DNA from 4 places in the Staphylococcus ratti genome. Region 4 is predicted to be linked to each of the others. Evidence: riboswitches for the same ligand, from Rfam matches in the RefSeq annotation. Region 4 holds a riboswitch; each other region holds the start of a gene.
The links. Region 4 has a riboswitch for thiamine pyrophosphate ahead of LN051_RS09660 (thiamine phosphate synthase). Riboswitches for the same ligand answer to the same signal wherever they lie in the genome.
Positions count from the first base shown of each region.

Region 1: linked by a shared signal. The riboswitch ahead of LN051_RS07810 (ECF transporter S component) and the one ahead of LN051_RS09660 (thiamine phosphate synthase) in region 4 are both predicted to bind thiamine pyrophosphate.
Region 2: linked by a shared signal. The riboswitch ahead of thiO (glycine oxidase ThiO) and the one ahead of LN051_RS09660 (thiamine phosphate synthase) in region 4 are both predicted to bind thiamine pyrophosphate.
Region 3: linked by a shared signal. The riboswitch ahead of tenA (thiaminase II) and the one ahead of LN051_RS09660 (thiamine phosphate synthase) in region 4 are both predicted to bind thiamine pyrophosphate.

Region 1 covers NZ_CP086654.1:1,623,669-1,629,190, reverse strand. Annotated here, with positions in the region: gene LN051_RS07820 (energy-coupling factor transporter transmembrane component T family protein) at 75-866, opposite strand; gene LN051_RS07815 (ABC transporter ATP-binding protein) at 863-2,263, opposite strand; gene LN051_RS07810 (ECF transporter S component) at 2,276-2,860, opposite strand; TPP riboswitch at 2,988-3,088, opposite strand; gene graF (glycopeptide resistance-associated protein GraF) at 3,274-3,405, opposite strand; gene auxA (lipoteichoic acid stability factor AuxA) at 3,703-5,043, shown strand.
Region 2 covers NZ_CP086654.1:2,265,451-2,270,972, forward strand. Annotated here, with positions in the region: gene LN051_RS11105 (hypothetical protein) at 1-475, shown strand, start outside; gene LN051_RS11110 (DNA-binding protein) at 590-1,192, shown strand; TPP riboswitch at 1,219-1,322, shown strand; gene thiO (glycine oxidase ThiO) at 1,399-2,490, shown strand; gene LN051_RS11120 (L-cystine transporter) at 2,569-3,963, shown strand; gene LN051_RS11125 (alpha/beta fold hydrolase) at 4,110-4,994, opposite strand; gene LN051_RS11130 (NADPH-dependent oxidoreductase) at 5,232-5,522, opposite strand, start outside.
Region 3 covers NZ_CP086654.1:717,985-723,506, forward strand. Annotated here, with positions in the region: gene LN051_RS03300 (YwpF-like family protein) at 1-207, opposite strand, end outside; gene LN051_RS03305 (single-stranded DNA-binding protein) at 397-714, shown strand; gene LN051_RS03310 (LysM peptidoglycan-binding domain-containing protein) at 1,245-1,988, shown strand; TPP riboswitch at 2,090-2,189, shown strand; gene tenA (thiaminase II) at 2,255-2,932, shown strand; gene thiD (bifunctional hydroxymethylpyrimidine kinase/phosphomethylpyrimidine kinase) at 2,937-3,743, shown strand; gene thiM (hydroxyethylthiazole kinase) at 3,745-4,539, shown strand; gene thiE (thiamine phosphate synthase) at 4,542-5,180, shown strand; gene yidC (membrane protein insertase YidC) at 5,269-5,522, shown strand, end outside.
Region 4 covers NZ_CP086654.1:1,982,349-1,987,870, reverse strand. Annotated here, with positions in the region: gene LN051_RS09675 (inorganic phosphate transporter) at 1-436, shown strand, start outside; gene LN051_RS09670 (LysM peptidoglycan-binding domain-containing protein) at 591-1,409, opposite strand; gene LN051_RS09665 (Bax inhibitor-1 family protein) at 1,692-2,330, shown strand; TPP riboswitch at 2,343-2,452, shown strand; gene LN051_RS09660 (thiamine phosphate synthase) at 2,668-3,237, shown strand; gene thiS (sulfur carrier protein ThiS) at 3,257-3,451, shown strand; gene LN051_RS09650 (thiazole synthase) at 3,453-4,220, shown strand; gene LN051_RS09645 (ThiF family adenylyltransferase) at 4,220-5,212, shown strand; gene LN051_RS09640 (YebC/PmpR family DNA-binding transcriptional regulator) at 5,291-5,522, shown strand, end outside.

The DNA.
Region 1 (5,522 bases), 360 kb from region 4:
TCCTTTGCAGATGGAAGTTAGGAAAGGAAATGGTGTGCCTTTTCACATCATCGAGATCGTGAAAACGCAACGGTTTAACGGACATCTAATATGCCTGTGATAGGCAATAGATGACTTAAGCCAAACGCAGCACTGATGAGGGCTATGATACATACGATAAGAAGTAAATCTCGATAGCTAAAAGGGGTTTGATAATAATACGTGCGTGGACCGTCACGAAACCCTTTCATTTCCATTGCCACAGATAGTCGGTGTGCTTTACGCATATTTTGACTCAATAAAGGAATAAGCAAATGATAAAAGCGCTTGATACCTCTATAATTTTGTTTTTGAATGATTTGATAGCGCATTTTCAATGCTTGTCTAAGTTGAAAAAATGATTCGATAATTAATGGCAACATTCGGAAAGCTGCCATAAAGGCATAAGCGATTTTAGGTTTTACTTTCATATGCTGCATAAAGCTGTAAAATATCATGATTACTTGTGATGTGAATGCAATAGATAAACCGAAAAAACTAATCGTTAAAGTTCTTAACGATAAATGTATACCACGTACAAGGCTTTCAATGGTAATATGGATAAAACCAAATTTAAAAAGCTCATGATGCCCATCTCCATAAAAAATCATAAATAAAGATGAACTAAGCGCAAAGAACATAGAAAAACCTACAAAAATGAAAAGAATGCGTAATTTGGCGCCACTCATAATGAGCATAAATCCAAACATTAATGCGACAAGGTAGAGCATCACATCAAAATTGTGTACAAAAATAATAAAGAAAAATAAAGCAAGGCCTAAAAAGAGTTTCGTAATAATATTGACATTATCCATAAAAGTACGATAGTTTTTCCAAGATGCAATCATGTTAAAGCCTCGCTTTCATACATCTTCCCATTTTCGATGACATAACGTTTAGAAGGGTAACGCGCTATGATTTCAGAGTCATGTGTAATCATAATGATGGCTTGCCCTTTTTGAATACGTTGTTGAAACAGTTGAATTAATTTAAAAGTATTATGACTATCCAATCCAAACGTAGGTTCATCCAAAAGGAGAATGTCCGCTGATGTGCTTAAAGCCACTGCAACACTTAGACGGCGCTTTTGCCCCATTGAAAGTTCAAAAGGGTGTTGCTCTTTGACGTGTGTTAAGTCTAATAACGCTAACATTTCATTCGTTTCTTTTTGTGCTGTTTGTGCGTTTTGATGCTTAAAATTAATAAAAATCTCATCATAAACCGTATTTTGAATAAATTGGAGTTCTGGGTTTTGATAGACTAAAAACATATGAGAAGCTGCTGTTTTTAGTTTGCGCACCGGTTTTTGATTGTATGTGAGTGTACCTTCATATGGAATAAGTTGCATAAGCGATTCAAAAAAAGTCGTTTTTCCTGTTCCATTTTTACCAGTAATGGCAACCCAATCACCAGACTTTATGCTAAATGATGGAATGTGATATAAAACACGCTTGCCTCGCTTTATCACGCCACCATTCAATTCTAGTTGAAATGAGGAATGGGGTAATGCAGCAGATCCCAGTGTTTTAGGCGCTGCTAACCAAGCATTAGGATGCCAAACACCATATTCAGATAAAAGTGCTTCAAAATGGTTCAAAATATCTGTTGGTGTACCTTCTTGAATAATCTGCCCATCGTGATTCATCAAAATGACACGATCTACATAGTTCCAAATGTGCTCAACTTTATGTTCAACAATTAAAACGGTTTGTTCTTTCCAAATTTCACGTAACAGTTGCCATAAATTTTCGGTTGCTTCTGAATCGAGCATGGCTGTAGGTTCGTCCAAAAATAACGTATCTGTTTGTTGCAGTAAAGTGCCAGCAATAGCTAATTTTTGCTTCATCCCGCCGCTTAATTGATGAATGGATTGCTTCGGATCGACGTCTAATTTAACTGCTTCTAATGCCGCTTTTATTTTGACATTCATTTCGGTTGGTGGAACTTGGTAATTCTCTAAAATAAATGCTAACTCTTCATTGACTTGCGGCATACAAAATTGAGCGTCTGGATCTTGAAAAATGACGCCGGCATTTTGAGAGATTTTCAATGTTTCATATTTCATGGGTAAATCAATTAAATGAGGTACGATACCACTTAATACATTCAATAATGTACTTTTCCCAGAGCCAGAAGGGCCGAGTAAAAGTACCTTTTCTTTGTCCTTAATTTCAATATTTAGCCCATCAAAAATTTTATGAGGGGCATTCGGATATTTTAATCGTAAGTTTGTTGCTTTTAACACGTTGCATACTCCTTATAAAGCATCGTAATCTTCTTTTGAGGCAGGGCGGAAAAGCTGTGTCACACCGGTTTTGTCCAACGCTTTTACAAGGAAATAAGAAAACATTCCTGCAAGCACCGCACCACTAATTAAACGAGCAACGATAAGTAAAATTAAGTTCCAAGTGGCTACTTCACTTAAATAGCCATAATACCAATCGATTGGTAGGCTGATAATTGCAGCAGCCATACCTGCAAGGATACTGACCATAAATGTACGAGAACGGTATTTGAAAATAGCGAAAACAATTTCACAAGCTAAACCTTGAAGTAATGCATAGATAATAGTTGGAATATCGAAACGTCCCATTATGATTGTTTCTCCAGCGCCTGCAGCAAATTCAGCAATTAGTGCAATACCCATTTTGGGAATGATTAAATAAGCAACAATAGCTGCTGCGAACCACATACCATACATTAATTGATCGATGTGTAGGCCTAGCGGTTGAACAGTATAGTAGGCCACCCACCAAAAATTATAAATGACAGCAAAAATGACTGATATTAGCACAGTGACTAAAATATCAGATAATGTTAAACCTTTTCTACTTGAACTCATAAACATCCTCCTAATTACAAAAAAACACAGCACCTCAACTAGAGGTACTGTGTATGACGTGGAAGTGAAACTGCAAATCTTTAAAAGAGTCATACGCGCAAAAAGGCATACTTATCTCGAGGGAATTTGAGCTTTCCTCACACTTTCCTACGCTAGTATCGTCTAGTTCAGGTTCAAAGGGTTTGAGGTAAACACCTCATCTCAGTTTTCACACCCCTAGTGTGTCTTTATTGAATGATTAAAGTCACTATACACCCGACACCTTTAAATGTCAATGTGCATTCTTAAGTTAATACAATATTCAAAATGTTAAACGTAAAATACGAGAGGTATGTTTATTAAAATGACTAACAAAAATAGCCTATAAGAACAGGGAATCCCTCTGTTCCTATAGGCCAATAGAGCGAGACGTATTATTCAAATGTGTTTTGAATATCGTCTTTTGTTTTTTCAGCGCCTTCTTTAGTGTCTTCTTTTTTATCTTTTAATTCTTGCTCTTTATCTTTAGCATTTTCAGCTGCTTTTTTAATTTCTTCTTTAGACATTTTACATCTCTCCTTTAAAAGGTATCTATATAAAAGAGTTCCCCTTTTTTTAAAACGTTAAACATCAGAAGTACACAACAAAAAATGTGATTTTTGGTATAATATATGTTTTAAACGACTACAAAAAGATAATATAATTAAATACAGTGATAACAGTCGTCTATATTTAAGGTAAATCGGTGTGTGTGGTAGAAGGTGTGACAGTACAAAATACGTCTCTCCATCTAAAGAATGAGATTTGTTTTTTATAAAGACATAGTTGATGTCTTCGTATATAATAATTGTGAGGTGAAGCGGATGTCTTTGTTTAATAAATACACCGAGGTGATTTACAGTTATATTATCGGTGCGATTTCTATTTTATTAAGTCTTATTATTTTTCTTAATATCCCATTGATTCACCAATTTAGTCAGCATAAAAAACCTGCAATTAATATTGAAAATTTGTGGGACTTTATTATGGCTTTTTTCAATGAAATCATTCGCGTAATGAGTAATTATATTGGTGAAATTCCTTTAGTGAGTGGCATTATTATTTTATTATTTGGGATTTTTATGATCTTTATCGGAAGAACATTAACGAATACCACTCGTTTCGACTATGACATTTCTATTTTATTTTTATTGATTGGGATCATTTACTTTGTGCTTACTTTGATTTTTATGTCACAAGTGTATGGCATAGCGGCATTTGTTTTTGTAGTTCCCTTTATCATACATATTGGGTATATCGCATATAAAGATGAACTCAATCCATTTAATCGTAAAAAGCATTATCTTTGGATTATTATCAGTTATGGCCTTTGTTATATTATTGGCCAACTCGTGCTCTACGGTCGTATTGAAGAACGTGAAGTGGCGCCTATAGATGTCTTAAGTATTAATACGTTCTTTGTGATTTTATGGTTACTCGGGCAAATGTCTATTTGGAACTTCTTATTTTTACGCCGTGCTCTACCGATGACACAAGAGGAAATTACTGGAGAAGAAAACCCGTATGTACGAAGTAAAAAATACAGTTTTGTGGGTCAATCTCAGCACCATTTCAAAGATCTTCAAACGCGTACAAACGAATTAACCCAAGATTTTTCACATCGCACGCGTAGAAGCATTGATTTAGATAAAATTCGACGCAAGCGCGAAATGATTAAAGAGAAATGGTTTGGTTGGGCAAAACTAGAAGAAGACGACATTCCGTCTTTCTTACATCGGCCTAAATGGTTAAAACGAGAATATGTCAGTATCGCATGTGGTGTCATTTTATTCTTCTTTATTTTAGTTGAATTTAAAAATCGTAACGGTTTATTTCTTTCTGGTGATTGGCAACTTTCACAAACACAGTATGTGTATGAATGGGTGAGTTTATTCTTATTGCTCGTCATTGTGACGGCTTTTATTTGGACATCAGTGACGAATATGTTGCAAGGACGACACTACTATTTAAAATTATTTATGATTAGTATTTTATTCTTTAAACTTTTCACAGAATATATCGTCATTTTAGTGCATGGATTAATGCTATCGATTTTTATTACACCAATTCTTGTATTGATGCTCATTCCAGCCATCATTGCGTTTATATTCCAGTTGCGTCAACCGTCGCCTGAACAAATAGAACAATATGGCGAGGATGCTTAATATTTGTGATACAAAAAGGGAGTGAGACAACGAAGTCAAATAGATTTCTGTCTCGCATCAAAAAATGTGTAAAAAAGTAAAAAAGCACAGTAGCTGTCTGGATTGAAAATATGCTTAGCAGCTTATTTCAATCCTAGTCAGCCTTGTGGGGGCGAGACAACGAAATCAAATAGATTTCTGTCTCGCATCAAAAAATGTGTAAAAAAGTAAAAAAGCACAGTAGCTGTCTGGATTGAAAATATGCTTAGCAGCTCATTTCAATCCTAGTCAGCCTTGTGGGGGCGAGACAACGAAATCAAATAGATTTCTGTCTCGCATCAAAAAAATGTGTAAAAAAGTAAAAAAAGCACAGTAGCTGTCTGGATTGAAAATATGCTTAGCAGCTTATTTCAATCCTAGTCAGCCTTGTGGGGGCGAGACAACGAAATCAAATAGATTTCTGTCTCGCATCAAAAAAATGTGTAAAAAAGTAAAAAAAG
Region 2 (5,522 bases), 280 kb from region 4:
TTATGAGGCAACAACAAACACTGGTTTCATCATATATCTCATTGCTGAACCCGGTGAACATTGTGAGGCTTATTTAAAAGCTACGTTAGTTGAAATTGAAAAAGGGGTTAATCAATTATCGAATCAACTTCACGGACGAAATGTTAACTTTTTTATGTTTGAATCCACACTTGAAGCACCTGATGCCAATAATGAAGTAACGAAAGATATCGCTTTTCGTCGCCATTTTTTAACCGAAAACGGTTATGAAAAACAAACTCAAATTGCTTATGTTCAACCATCCCTGAACCGTAAAGGAAAGCCCGTTCCACTTGATTTATATATAAAAGCAAATATTCCTCTCACTAAAGATATTTATGGCACAAGTGTAAAATCATGCTATATCTTAAAGTACGTTTTTGCCAATCGCATTCCGCGTAAAGTCATTTACCCGTTACTCATAAAAATGGACTTAAGTAGAGATATGAACGCATAAGCCCTTGAAATCGTATTTCAAAGCCGTTACAATAAGGTGTAAGTGAGACTGACGGGTCAGTGAACTCAGACTACCGTATGTCTAAATAGACTGATATAGAAAGGATTCATTCATATGCTAACAAAAGAGTTTGCACTGAAATCAGGGCTAAGTGAAAAGCAAGTGCGTAAAATTGTACAGCACTTAGAAGAACGTGGCTACCAATTGAAAAAAACAGAGTACCGTGGGCGTGAAGCAACGGATTTCCAAGAAGAAGACATCGAGTTATTCCAAGAAATTGCAGAACGTGTTGGACGTACAAACAGTTACGAACTTGCATTTGAAGAACTTGAACAAGAAAAAGACTTTTTACAAGTTATCGTTAAAGAGGACAATCATAACTTACCAAGTGACCAACAATTTCCACAAGTTATGCAAGAACTTAAGGCTGAAATCGACAAAATGCGTGAAGAGCGTCAACTATTAGGTCAAATGATTTCTCAAGTACACAAACAACAAGAAGAATTAAAATCATTACATAATCAGCTTAACAGCCAACTTGAAACAAATACAAAATCATTAAACGCCATTACTGAAAGTCAAAAACAACAAACTGAACAGTTATCCAAAACACAAGAAAGTATCGAGTCTCAAGCGAAAGAGCAAAAAGAGCTTGTTACAACAATTAAAAACAACAACGAACAAAAAGGATTTTGGCAACGTCTATTTGGCGGTTAAAATCGTTTAATAACATTCCAATTTAATACATGTGCTAGGGGTGCTCTTAATTGAGCTGAGAAAGACGTCATCTTAACTCTTTGAACCTGAAGTGGTTAGTACCAACGAAGGGAAGCAAAATGCATTTTATAATCTAAACTATTGATATATCTTTGTATTTTTCTATATAGCGTAGCCTCTTGCACATGGTGTAGGAGGTTTTTTGTATGCAAAAAGTGATAATTATTGGCGGCGGTGTAATCGGTTTATCCATTGCTCGACAACTTTCAAAGGGTCCTTATCACATTTCAATTATAGATCGCTCTACTCCACGAATGAATGCATCCTATGCTGCTGGAGGTATGCTAGGCGCACAAAATGAATTTTTCGAAGACACCCCACTTTATCGCCTAGCGATGCAAAGTCGTGCGATGATGCCAGATCTAGCACGTCAACTTTATAATGAAACAGACATAGATATTGAATTTCAATCCCATGGTCTCATCAAAATCGCTACAAACAAGCAGGACATAGCCAAAATTCAACAGCAATATTCATTTTTAAAACGAGATGATCATCGTATCCATTGGTTTTCAAATGCAGAATTGTACAGTATGTTCCCTCACCTTTCACTAGAATCAACTGCCGCATTTAAAATTCAAGACGATGCACAAATCAATGCAAATTTATATACTCAAGCACTCACCCGTTCGGTAAGTACACAAAACAACATTCATTTCTCCCCTCATACCGAAGTACTGCACATTGCACAGAAATCAGAAGGTTATGAGGTATCTACATCTAAAGGGACGATGTATGCAGATATTTTAGTCATTGCTGCAGGCGCGTGGAGTGGCAAATTATTAAATAACTTAGGGATTTTCATCCATACACATGCCGTTAAAGGCGATGTGAAACTCATCGAAACTTCCTTTCCTTTAACACAAGCAACACTATTTAATACAAATGGGTGCTATATTGTCCCTAAAAAACCAAATCGTTACCTTATTGGTGCTACTTCAGAATGGGATAATTGGTCAACAACGAATAATAAAAACAATTTAAAGTGGTTAGACGACGCAAGCCAAGAGATGTTACCCAAATTACGTCATCATCGTACAGTGAAAACATGGACAGGCATTCGACCAATCACCACAAATGAACATCCGATTATGGGGAAAATTTCTGATTCTCTCTATGTCGCAACAGGTCATTATCGTAATGGTATACTTTTGTCTCCGATTGTCGGAGACTTAATGGCTAAAGCAATTCAAAGCGATGCAACTGCATTGCACAAACTTGAATATTTCTACCAATAGTAAAATAACACTTGCTTTTACACCTATAACCTATTATCCTTATTTTATAAATCGGAATTAAAAGGAAGCGTATAGATAATGACTACATTTTTTATTATTCTCAATTTAGCCATTTTTATATTCGTATTAGTCGGCTTAGGTTGGATGGCTAAAAAACATATCAAATTTCCTAAACGTGTCTTTTTGGCATTAGGTTTAGGTGTTATACTCGGCTTAATTTTGCACCTTGCATACGGAGCAAATAGCAAAATCACAACACAAACAACAGAATGGATCGGTATCGTAGGACAAGGGTATTTGTCACTTTTAAAAATGATCGTTATTCCTCTCGTATTTGTTTCAATTGTAGTAGCATTTACCAAAATTGATATCGGAGAAAAGTTCGCAAAAATGGGCGGACTCATTTTTATGTTTTTAATTGGTACTGTTGCAATTGCCGCTATGGTCGGCGTCATTTATGCAATGCTGTTTGGTTTAGATGCCTCTTCAATCGATTTAGGTCAAGCAGAGCAAGCTCGTGGTTCAGAAATCACAAGCCAAGCTAAAGAAATGACTGCTACGACATTACCTGCTCAAATATTAGAATTATTACCTGCAAACCCATTTTTAGATTTCACAGGGGCGCGTGCAACTTCTACAATTGCAGTAGTCATTTTTGCCGCATTTATCGGCTTTGCCTTTTTACGCGTTTTACGTAAAGAACCTGAAAAAGGAAGTCTACTCAAACGAGGTATTGATGCCGTTTATGCCCTTGTAATGGCCATCGTCACTTTCGTACTTCGTTTAACACCGTACGGCATTTTAGCGATAATGATTACAACCATTGCGACTAGTGATTTTTCAGCCATTTGGACGCTAGGTAAATTCGTTATTGCGTCCTATGCTGCATTGCTGACGATGTATATCATTCATATGCTTATTTTAGTCGTTTTAGGTATCAATCCTTTACAATATATGAAGAAAACGGCTGAAGTTATTTTGTTTGCTTTTACATCTCGTTCAAGCGCAGGCGCGTTGCCTTTAAACATTCAAACGCAAACACAACGTTTAGGTGTGCCACCTGCTATTGCGAATTTCTCTGGCTCATTCGGCTTATCTATTGGTCAAAATGGTTGTGCCGGCATCTACCCAGCCATGTTAGCAATGATGGCAGCGCCAGTGGCAGGTGTTGAAATCAATTGGCAATTCATTTTAACGTTAATTGTCGTCGTTGTGCTAAGTTCTTTTGGTGTAGCGGGTGTTGGCGGTGGTGCGACATTTGCTTCAATCCTTGTTTTATCAGCTTTGAACTTACCGGTAGGTCTCGCAGGGGTCTTAATCTCTGTCGAACCGTTAATCGACATGGGGCGTACAGCACTTAATGTGAATGACTCCATTTTAGCCGGAACAGGTACTGCTAAAATCACAAAACAATTAGATGAAGATACTTTTAAATCTAATCAATACGATGAACTAGCTTCTGACCATGTCTAATTGATTCAAAAATAGAAACTGATACTCTGGGTATAAGAAAGCCTCAAAATTCGAGAAAATGAATTTTGAGGCTTTTTTGTCACCTTGGAAGAGCTATCCCAATTATATATAGCTATTTGATATATATTTAGAGTATCTACTCAACGCTACATTTTTAAGTATACTTTTTCAAAAAATGAGTTTAAAATATCGTTCAATTCTTGCGGTGTATCATTCATAGGTTGGTGTTTCGTATTTTTTATAATAGCTTGACGTGCATTGGGGTTAATTTCTTCTAAATAAGTATAGATACTGTTTAATTCTTTAGGAAAATCTTCTGATCCTCTTACCAATAACATAGGTGGATTATTTTTATATTGCTTAATTGCCCTCACATCTTTATATGCGCTCAAACCAAGATTTAAAAATACCGAGCGGTGCGATTCAAGGAGCGCTTTTTTAATATAGCACTGGGTTCTAAAGTTATCCGAACACATTTTAGGGTTAAGTTGACTTACAAGTTTCCACGGTATTAGTCGATAAATTATTTTTGAATACTTGATTTGTTTTTTCTCCTTATCAGACATGATTCTATGTTGTCCCCAACTACCTATGAGTACGAGCGCATTCACCTTATCTGGATAACGATAAACAAATTCTTGAAGCGGATTTCCGCCCCATGAATGACCTACCAAAGTCGCTTTTTCCATATTAAAAAACGACATCATTCTGTGTACATCTTCTATAGCATCTTCATAAGTCGGTACACCTTGCTTCATAGAAGATTCACCTTGCCCTCTAACATTTACGAAATACAAATCAAAATTTTCGAAAGCATGGTACTGATTTTCCCACATTTGACTACATCCGCAGGCACCATGATAAAAAATGATATGCTGTTTTTTCGTTTTGTCTCTTCCCGGTCTATGGTAAACAATAAGGTCACATCCCGAAACCGGTATTTCATATCGTTTAAGCGCTTCACTTTGAATGGTAATATCTTTCCATTCTGAAGATAATATTGATTTCTCAAAAGCACGTTTACTTTTCATTTTATTTACAACTCCTATATTCATCTGATTAACAGAGTCTTTCATTTATACATAAATCAATTTTAATTTTATAGCATATTATTTGAAAAATCTAATCTTCACTAAGTAATTGGTTAAAATGCCAAAGAGCCAATTAAAAAAAGTATCGTTGCTGCTGAAGACGCGCCTTCTTTAATATAAAACGGCTTCAAAATTCAATCTTTCGAATTTTGAAGCCGTTTCGGGAAAATTAACATCCTATTTTTTATTAAATCCTGAAATTTGGAGCCATTCTAACATTTCTACACGCTGTTTACTGTTCATAAATTGAGAAGTTTGTTCTGACCACGTTTCAGTACGTTCTCCATTTGTACGTGCTTTATAATAGTTAGACACGGTTTCATCGTAAGTTTCAATTTGCGCTTCTAACTGTTGTTCATCATGCGAATAGCCATCAATGTGAAATACATGGTCTAACGGTAAACGCGGTTTCGGTGTACCTGCTTCATCCTCTGCAGGCTCTCCAATCGCCATACCAAATAAAGGAAA
Region 3 (5,522 bases), 1.1 Mb from region 4:
TGTAATGACGACGCGAATATCTAACAACGCTTCAGCGTCCATATATGCTTGCATTTCTTCTAAATGGATATCGGATATTACGATTTCCAATAACCAACCAGTCCCACTATTTTCTTTGTTTATAATGACGCCATCTTTTAATTCATATTCAGTCACTGCACCATTTTCAGATACAATTTGAAAACGCAAGGCTTTAAATGTCTTCATTGATTCGTACCCCCTTAAAACTTTCTCAATTTTACGAAATAAGAATATTTATTTTCAATTATAACGTAAATTTTGAAAAAATTCCTGAAATGTATGATGAATAGTATCAGTTTGATACGCAATATACCATTTTTCAAAGCTTGCCATTAACGGCATGAAATGCGTATGATAGTGTCATACAGAAAGGAGGTGACATTGATAAATCAGTTTCAAGCGACAGGTATCATTACTAAAGCCCCTAACTATTTTGATACTGGTGAAACCCCATTTGTCACTTTTTCATTAAAGGTAAAACGGGATTATAAAAGCAAACATGATAAACCTATTTTTGATTATTTAAATTGTAAAGCTTTTGGAACCGTTGCAACCTATATTCATGAAACATGTCAAGAAGAGACACGCGTTGCAATCAGTGGCCAAATACAAAGCCGAAGATATGAGTATCAAGGAGAGCGACGCTATGCAACTGAATTGGTTATTTTCCAATTAGAACATCTATCCTCATAGCTCTGTGAAAAAGCACTATTCCAATAATCCAAGCTTATTAAACGATAATATCATCCATTTATACTAAACCTTATAACCATTTACTTTCCTACTCCCGATCTTTCCAATGACATGAAACACGAACCATTGAACAATGATATCGTATATTTCTACTCAATTTTATTTTCACTTTAATCTTTTTTCTCACATGTGTATTAATGCCTATTATATTGAGTGAAACAATAGGGGATAGAAATCCTTTTGATTTCGTTAGCCTATGCGCCCGTCGCTCAAAAATAGTTTCATTTATTCACTTAAAGCGGAGATTTATCTACGTGTATTGACATTAAATATGTAGATATCTCCGCTTATTTTTAAGCTTTATATACGTAGTTGAGCGAGGGCGCGATATGTCCTCGTTTTACTTTGTAATATATTTGTAATGAAAATGGTACTTTATTTAATGTCAATGTCATCTTTTTGAAAAAGACTGGTGCTATATTATTTGTGAACATAACAGATTTTCATACCAATTACTGGAGGATTACTAAATGAAAAAATTACTTTTAGCAACATCAACAGTAGGTTTATTAGCAGCGGCACAATTTGCTACTAATGCTGAAGCAGCGCATCAAGAGCATACACAAGTTCAAGAAGGTGTTCACTTCATTCAATGGGGTGATACTTTAAATAAAATTTCAAAGAAATACGATGTTACTGTACAACAATTAAAAGACTGGAATAATTTAAAATCTGACCTTATCATCGCTGGTGAAAAATTATATGTAACAGAGGCAGCGGCAGCAGCACACAGTGCTACTTCAACGCAAAACTTTGTTTTACCAACGTCATCTAGCTTTGGTTCATTCGAAACAGCTACTTACAACCAATCTACAAGCTATTCAGCACCTGTAAATTACACGACGTCTGGTTCATATGAAACTTATACAGCACCAGCAACTCAATATGTAACGCCGTCATATTCACATGTTCAAACTCAACCAACATCTCATTACCAAGCACCATCAACAGCTGCTGGTTCTGGTTCTGTATATCAACAATTTATTAATGCTGGTGGTACACCTGCAATGTGGAATTCTATCGTTTTACCTGAATCAGGTGGTAATCCTAATATCGTTAGCCCAACAGGTTACAGAGGGCTTGGTCAAACAAAAGAAGCTTGGGGAACAGGTAGTGTAGCTACTCAAACTCAAGGTATGATTAATTATGCAAACTCACGTTACGGTTCTGTAGAGCGTGCAGTTCAATTCCGTTTAGCTAACGGATGGTGGTAGGCGATTGTAGAAATCGTCTGAAGCACTGACTTATTTTTGAGTCGGTGCTTTTTTTTATTGATATTCTGTAATGGTTTTGTTACGTTTAATTTAATTAAATAAAAGACTACTAGGGGAACCGTATGGTTGAGATGAATGATATTCAGACCCTTTGAACCTGATATAGTTAACACTAGCGTAGGGAAGTAGCGTAGACATTAAATCCTTTTTATGATGACTAGGCTACTTTATCATGTAGTCTTTTTTCATTTGAAAGGAGTTTTTTTATGTTATTTTCTGAAATTGTTAAACGTGAGGCGTCAACAATTATTGATGGTATTTATGGTGATGAATTTATTCAAGGTATGATTCAAGGGGATATTCCTGAAGAGGCAATCAAACATTATTTAAGAGCGGATGCACGCTACTTATTTGAATTTGCCAAAATTTATGCATTGTTAATTCCTAAAGTGGATTCTAAAGAAGAAATTGAATTTTTGACGGAACAGATCGCATTTGCAGCTTCTGGGGAAGTTGAAGCGCATCATATTCTCGCAGATTATGTCAAAGTACCGTATAATGAAATTATTAAAGAAGGAGAATGGTATCCTTCTGCGGATCATTATATTAAGCACATGTACTTTAATGCCTATCATTATGATGATGTGGCCTATACGATTGCTGCAATGGCACCTTGTCCATACGTCTATCAACAAATTGCGCAACGCGCGTTACGTGAAGTAGACTTTGACGCTAACCACCCATTAAAAGCATGGTTTGAATTTTATGCTGAGGGAATGGATGAATTAATGGAACACATTGATACGTGGTTGAATGCATGTGCAGAGCATGCGTCTGATGCAGAGCGAGAACAACTAAAACGAAACTTTTTAGAAAGTACAATGCATGAGCGAAACTTTTTCAATATGTCGTATCACCAAGAAACATGGAATTTTGGGGGATAAAACAATGAATAAATTAAAAATCGCATTAACGATTGCAGGTACAGATCCTTCTGGCGGTGCCGGCGTCATGGCAGATTTAAAGTCATTTCATTCCTGTGGTGTTTATGGAATGGCGGCAATAACGAGTATCGTAGCTCAAAACTCTTTGGGTGTACAACACATTCATAATTTAGAGCAAACGTGGGTGGAAGAGCAACTTGAAAGTGTATTTTCTGACGAACCACCACATGCTTTAAAAACAGGTATGATACCAACTATAGATATGATGACTATGATAGCAAACCAGATTAAAAGTAAGTCTATTCCTTATGTGATCGATCCAGTTATGATTGCGAAAAGTGGCGATTCGTTAATGGCGCCACAAGGGAGACAAGCTTTAAAAAATACGTTGCTGCCACTTGCAGATGTTGCCACACCTAATATTCCAGAAGCTGAAGAAATTACCCAAATGAAACTGCAAACAGAAGCAGAGATAAAAAAAGCTGGACGCTTTTTTATCAATGAAATTGGCTCCAAAGGGGTTGTTTTAAAAGGCGGGCATTTGGAAGGGGATGCACGTGATTATTTGTTTACTAAAGAAGGAGAATTTACATTTACAGCACCCCGTTTTGATACATTGCATACACACGGTACAGGATGTACTTTTTCAGCAGTCATTACTGCTGAGCTTGCGAAAGGAAAGTCTGTTTATGACGCGGTAGCGAAAGCGAAAGCCTATATTTCATTAGCAATTGAGCATACGCCTGAGATTGGGCAAGGGCGAGGCCCGGTCAATCATTTCGCTTATCAACAGTTGAAGGGTTGGGATTAGAATGAAGAGTTACTTAGAAAAAATGAGAGCAACACAACCGCTTGTAGTTTGTTACACCAATGATGTCGTCAAAAATTTTACTGCGAATGGATTATTAGCATTAGGCGCGAGTCCAGCGATGAGCGAAGCGCCAGAAGAGGCGAAAGACTTTTTTAAAATCACACAAGGTTTGCTCATTAATATAGGAACTTTAACTCGAAAAACTGGAGAAGATATGCTCGAAATTGCGAAACAAGCTAATGATCAAGGTGTTCCAATTGTTTTTGATCCTGTTGCAGTAGGTGCGTCACAATTTCGAAAAGACTATTGTCGTCAATTTTTAGCTCAAGTGGATGTTGCTGTTATAAAAGGAAACGCTTCAGAGATATTAACTTTAGTAGACGAATCGACAACGATGAAAGGCACAGATAGTTCAGATGATATAGATACAATAACTATTGCCAAACGCGCTTATGAACAATTTCAAACAGCTATTGTAGTCTCAGGTGAAAAAGATGTGATTGTTCAAGATAACAAAGTGATTGAATTGGACAATGGTGTTCCGCTACTTACTAAAATTACAGGTGCAGGTTGTTTATTAGGTGCGGTCATTGCTTCATTTTTATTACGACAACCAAAACCAGAATTAGAAGCATTAGTAGAAGCGGTGTCCATTTATAACATTGCCGCAGAACATGCCGAATTAAGTGAGGGGGCGGATGCGCCAGGAACATTTTTAGTCTCATTTATAGATGCTTTAAGCCAAGTGGATACGGCAGCTTATCACCAAGAAATTAAAAAGAGAGAAGTGCAATAATCATGAGATTTCAACGAGACCAGTTACGCGTGTATTTTATTGCTGGCACGCAAGATATTAAAAAGGGGAATTTAGAAGCGATTTTAAAAGAGGCACTTGAAGCAGGTATTACTATGTTTCAGTTCCGTGAAAAAGGCCCACATGCTTTGACAGGGGAAGCAAAAGAACGACAAGCTCGAACATTAATGCAACTTTGCCATTCATATGGTGTCCCGTTTATTGTGAACGACGATGTGGAATTAGCTCTAAAAATTGATGCCGACGGGATTCATGTTGGACAGGATGACGCTAAAATAGATTCATTTATTCATCAATGTAAAAATAAGATTATTGGATTAAGTATCAGTAATTTTAAAGAATATGATCAGTCTGATTTAACGTATGTCGATTACATTGGCGTAGGTCCTGTTTATCAAACGTTCTCTAAATCAGATGCTAAACCATCAGGTGGCGTAGAAATGATTCGCCGTATGAGGAATTATGATGAAAACATTCCAATTGTGGCCATTGGAGGCATTACTGAAGAAAATGTGGCGTCTTTGAAAAAGAATGGTGCTGATGGGATTGCGACGATTTCTTCAATTACGCATAGCGCAAATATTGAAAAAACAGTGACGCAATATTTACAGTATTTCAATTAAATTCGTAAATCTTTTCGTTTATGTTTCCACACAATTAGGATGTATGATAAAATATCACTTATGTGAATATATCTTTAGAGGTGGAAAAATGAAGAACAAAGCGTTATTGGCGACACTACTAGGCGTCGTCCTGTTATTAGCTGGATGTGACTATAGTAAGCCTGAAAACCGTACTGGCTTCTTTTACAACACGTTTGTTTCACCAATGGATCACTTAATCCATTGGTTAGGTGATCATTTAAATAATAACTATGGTCTCGCAATTATCATTATCGTGTTAGTAGTACGTATCGTATTATTACCATTCATGTTGTCAAACTACAAGAACATGCATATGATGCG
Region 4 (5,522 bases):
ACACGGAACAAACGATGCTCAAAAATCAATGGGGATTATTACGATGGCTTTAATCGTCGCCAATCTTCAATCGGATGTAGAACCTGCATTGTGGGTTAAAGTTTCCTGTGCTGCGGCAATGGGATTAGGAACTGCAGTCGGTGGATGGCGTATTATTAAAACAGTCGGTGGAAACATTATGAAAATTCGTCCGGCAAATGGGGCAGCTGCAGACTTATCTTCTGCATTGACGATTTTCACAGCTTCTTATTTGCATTTTCCACTTTCAACGACACATGTTGTTTCTTCATCGATTTTAGGGGTTGGTTCTGCTAACCGCATTAAAGGTGTTCATTGGAATACAGCTAAGCGTATGATTGTTACGTGGGTAATTACTTTACCAATTACTGCAGTGATTGCTGCAATATTCTATCTCATTTTGAATATCTTTTTATAAATCAAACACCACATACGTCGACATCCACGACGTATGTGGTGTTTTTGTATAGGAACACATTTATAACGACACAGTAATAAAGTAAGGTCTTTACATAAAATAACCCTCGCTTAGCGTATGTGATCTCATAGACTAAACGAGGAATTGATTAAAATTAATGAATATAATTGTAAGATGATGCAATTGATGCTGGAATTGTACGATAATCAGGTGTTCCAGGTGGTGTATTGTAGTTTGTTTCAGAAATTAAAATACTACCATCAGGATTTACACGCTCTACGTAAGCAACATGCCCAACTGGGCCTTCATAGTTTTGCATTATAGATCCAACAGTAGGGTTATGATCAATCGTATAACCATCAGCTGAAGCATTTGTTGCCCAATGGTCTGCATTCCACCAGTACGTGCTAATCGGTTGACCAGCTTCCGCACGCTTATTGAATACGTACCAAGTACATTGTCCCCAATCGTAAAGATTTTGATGATTAAATGTTGGAGAGTTATAGCCGCCATTTGGTGTTGAACCATCAGGTGTACTTGAACCAGCTGAGCCATTACCGCCAGAACCACCAGGGATTTTTAATGTTTGATTTGGGAAAATAAGGTAACCATTTAAATTATTCGCGTTCATAATATCTTGTGCAGTTACCCCATATTGTGCGGCAATAATGTCTAATGATTCCCCAGCACGTACAGTATGTGTATTACCTTGAGAAAGGTTTGGTGCCGTAGTATTTTGTGTGTTACCGCTATTTCCTGAGCCAATTGAAAGCACTTGACCTGGGAAAATAATATGATTCGAAAGATTGTTATCTTGTGTAATTTGATCCACAGAGATATTGTATTTTTGTGCGATAGTCCAGATTGACTCACCAGATTGAACGGTATGTTGTGTTGAAGCATCCGCATCTTGGTGAGCTAATAATGCTGCAGCGCCAGAAGTAAATGTAAGTGCAAAAGCGAATTTTTTCAAAGTATTGCCTCCTTATTTTCATAGTTTGTTTAAATAAGTTACTACTTTATTAGATTCCACTTCATGGTAACAAAAATTAACCATGATTTGTGACATGTTACAAAGGTGTAATGTTGTGGTAAATAAAAAAGTGATCGAAAAACACTTGAAATGTTTTTAGGAATGGGACTTAAGTCCTATACCCGAATTTCATATTTTTTAAATATTAAAATGGTTGTAATAATTCATTTACTGTTTTAGCATTGAATTTATAAAGACAACCTCAAAAAGGAGGGGGAATGGATGACATCGATTTCTGAATCCGGTAATGTTAAAAAGCATCCATTTCAATATGGAAAAGTGTGGCTTTTCTTTACGTATTATTGGATTATTTTTGGCATTGCGACGTATTTTGGTCAGTTTTTACCTATGGAATGGCGTCAACCACTTTCTATAGGGTTGCTATTGCTCATACTCGTAACGATGGTCGTTCAACGTGCGCGTTTTAGCGGTCCAATTATGTCGCATGTGTATACCATTGTTTCTGGTTTATTATCTTATGCGACTTTTACTGCGACATTACAAGATTTAGGACCTAGTGTTTTCTTTAAAAATGTTTTATTGGCAATTATTGGTTTTGTCGTATTTGGTTTCATTGGTTTTTTTATGATTAAAGATGCTTCGAGTTTAGGAAAGTACCTATTTGTCACGCTTGTAGCATTAATTGTTGCTAGTCTTGTAGGATGGTTTATTCACAATCCGTTGTATCACACCATCATTGCTATTGTTGGGCTATTGCTTTTTCTCCTTTATACGTTGTATGATTTTAATAGGATGAAACGAGGCGCTTTCTCTCCGAGAGAAATGGGTTTTAATTTATTCTTGAATCTATTTAGAATTATTCGTTACGTGCTTCATATTGCACGTTACGTTCGCAGATAAAATTGAATATTAAAGTACCACTGGAAGTGCCATCATCTAATGGCTGAGATTAAAATAGTGATTTTGAAATTCCTGTACCTGATCCAGATAATGCTGGCGTAGGAAAGTGGCGTATATCTTTTTGGAGACTACAGGTGTGGAACAAAATCTTATTTGAAAGATTCATTCCCCTGTATAAGATGGATTGAAATCGAAATGTCATTCATTTCAATCATCTGTCGCTACTTTTTAACTTAACTCTGATATTAAAGACGAGGACAGCATGCTGTCCTCGTTTTTTTATGTTGTTTGGATAGAAGATGGAACCCTAATTGCAACGACTTAAGGAGGTTTAGAAATGATTATTGCTGTTACCCCTTATGAAATATTAAATGATAGGCATATAGACAGATTAGTAAAAATTGAACCATGGATTAATGGAGTGATTATACGTGTGCCAATGTCTCATGAGTCACTGAAAAAATGGCTTGGAATACTGATGGATAAAGGGTTCCCTAAGCAAAAGGTTATTATCCATACCAATATTTTATTGGCGCAAGAAATGGGAATGAAGCGTATTCATTTTAGTGAGTATCAGCTCCCGAAGCAACTAGATATGGCGTATTGGGAAGTGAGTATGTCGATCCATTCTCAAGAGATGATTCGCAAGATAAAACAGACAGGGGTGCGTTGGGGGCTTTTTGGACATTTGTATATGTCCCGCTCAAAACCAGGGAAAGCGCCACGTACGTTTAAAGAAGTGAACGATGCTTTAAGGGAGGACTTCCCCCTCGTAGGGATAGGGGGGATAAACGTGGAAACCATTGCGCACGTACCTAAAGCATTTCAAGGTGTAGCGATGATTGATGGGGCATTTAATCAAGATGTAAAGGGATTTTTAAAAATGGTGCAGAAATGGAATGGATAAGGAGGTGAGTCGATTGAAGGTGAAAGTGAATGGCGAAACGCAATGTTTTGATAAAGAGATATCGATAGCAGAAATGATTCAACATTTTGGAATTGAAAGCAAACGTATGGCAGTAGAAGTGAATGGTCAAGTAATCAAACGTTCATTATGGACTGCACATATGATTTCAGAAAATGATCAAATTGAAATACTTGAATTTGTAGGAGGCGGTTAACATGTTGAAAATTGGACAATTTACATTTAAATCTAGATTATTGCTCGGTACAGGGAAGTTTGAAAATGCTGACATTCAAAAGCAAGCGATTGTCGCTTCTGGAACTGAGGTGTTGACATTTGCGGTAAGACGTATGAATTTATATGACAATGCACTTCCAAATCCGCTAGCAGATATTGATTTAGAAAAATTTATAACTTTTCCGAACACAGCAGGAGCTAAAACAGCAGAAGAAGCAGTACGTATTGCTGAAATAGCCAATGAAGCAAGGGTCTGCGACATGGTTAAAGTAGAAGTGATAGGAGACGACGCGACGTTATTACCAGATCCTCTTGAAACATATAAAGCTTGTGAAATTTTGCTTGAAAAAGGGTACATTGTATGTCCGTACATTTCAGATGATGTCGTATTAGCCAAACGCTTAGAACAATTAGGCGTACACGCAGTGATGCCACTTGCTTCCCCAATAGGTACAGGTCGAGGCATCAGTAATCCATTAAATTTACGGTACATTATTGAAAAGAGCCAAGTGCCTGTAATTGTTGATGCAGGGATAGGTTCAGCCAAAGATTGTGCCGAAGCTATGGAATTAGGCGCGGATGCCATTTTGTTGAATTCTGCAATATCTAGTGCGAAAGACCCAGTTAAAATGGCAGAAGCAATGAAAAAAGGGATCGAAGCAGGGCGTCTGAGTTATGAAGCGGGACGTATCCCTATTCGTTACAATGCGGTTCAATCAAGCCCTTCAGAGGGAATCGGTTTTCTTTGATGAAACGTTATGATAGGCAAGAAAAATTCCATGCTTTTGGCAATACAACTCAGAAAAAATTACAAAACCTATGCGCACTGATTATTGGTGTAGGCGCGCTTGGAAGTGGTATTGCAGAACAACTTGTACGCAGTGGTATAGGCAAACTCATTATCGTCGATAGAGATATCGTGACGTTGTCTAATTTGCATCGTCAAAGTGGTTACCTTGAAGTAGATGCAAATGAAATGAAACCGAAAGTATTTGCGCTAAAAGAACGCCTTCAAGCTATGAATAGTGAAGTGAAAATTGAAGCGATGAATATGGAAGTCTTACCACAAAATATTTTAAGCATTTTAGAAACACATCAACCAGATGTTGTGTTGGATGGTTTGGATCGTTTTGAAACAAGATATCTAGTTAATGAAGCAACAAATAAAATGCGCATTCCTTACATTTATAGTGCTGTTTTGGGAAGTCAAGTTAGTGTGTTTCCAATTGATAGCAACGGCCCTTGTCTACAATGTATTATGCCTGAGCCACCTGAAACAATGGAAAGCTGTGCGTTACATGGTGTGCTACCACCAGCAGTGCATATCGCAAGTAGTTTTGCTGTAGCAGAGGTGTTCAATTATTTAATGACAGGCATGTTTTCTTATGATATGAAATGGATTGATATTTATAAAGGGGAAATGAAATCTACGCATATTGTTAATTTAAAAGAAGAAGATTGCCCAGTATGTCGCCAACATCACTATCAGCGATTAAAGCAATCAACAATAGAAGGAGAATACTATTGTGGTAACGTGATTCAAGTGCGTTATGCGCCTGAGGATTTTGATAAATTATTATCTCCAAATGTCAATGTCATCAAACAAAATCAATTTGTAAAACTGCTTGAATACCGACATTATAAAATGACGTTTTTCCAAGATGGACGTTTATTAATATATGGAAGTGAAAATAAAAATGATGCGCTTGAAGTTGCGCAACTTATTTTTGTGACGACTTAGCACGGTCAGTTGATAATACAGAAATAAAAGCGGTATAATAAAAGGTGTTCATTAGCAACTGAAAGTGAGATGGAAATAATGGGACGTAAATGGAACAATATTAAAGAAAAAAAGGCGCAAAAAGACAAAAATACAAGTCGCATTTACGCGAAGTTTGGTAAAGAAATTTATGTTGCAGCAAAATCAGGAGAACCTGATCCTGAGTCAAATCAAGCTTTAAAGCTTGTACTTGAACGTGCGAAAACATATTCAGTGCCAAATCATATCATCGACCGTGCGATAGATAAAGCAAAAGGTGGCGGTGATGAAA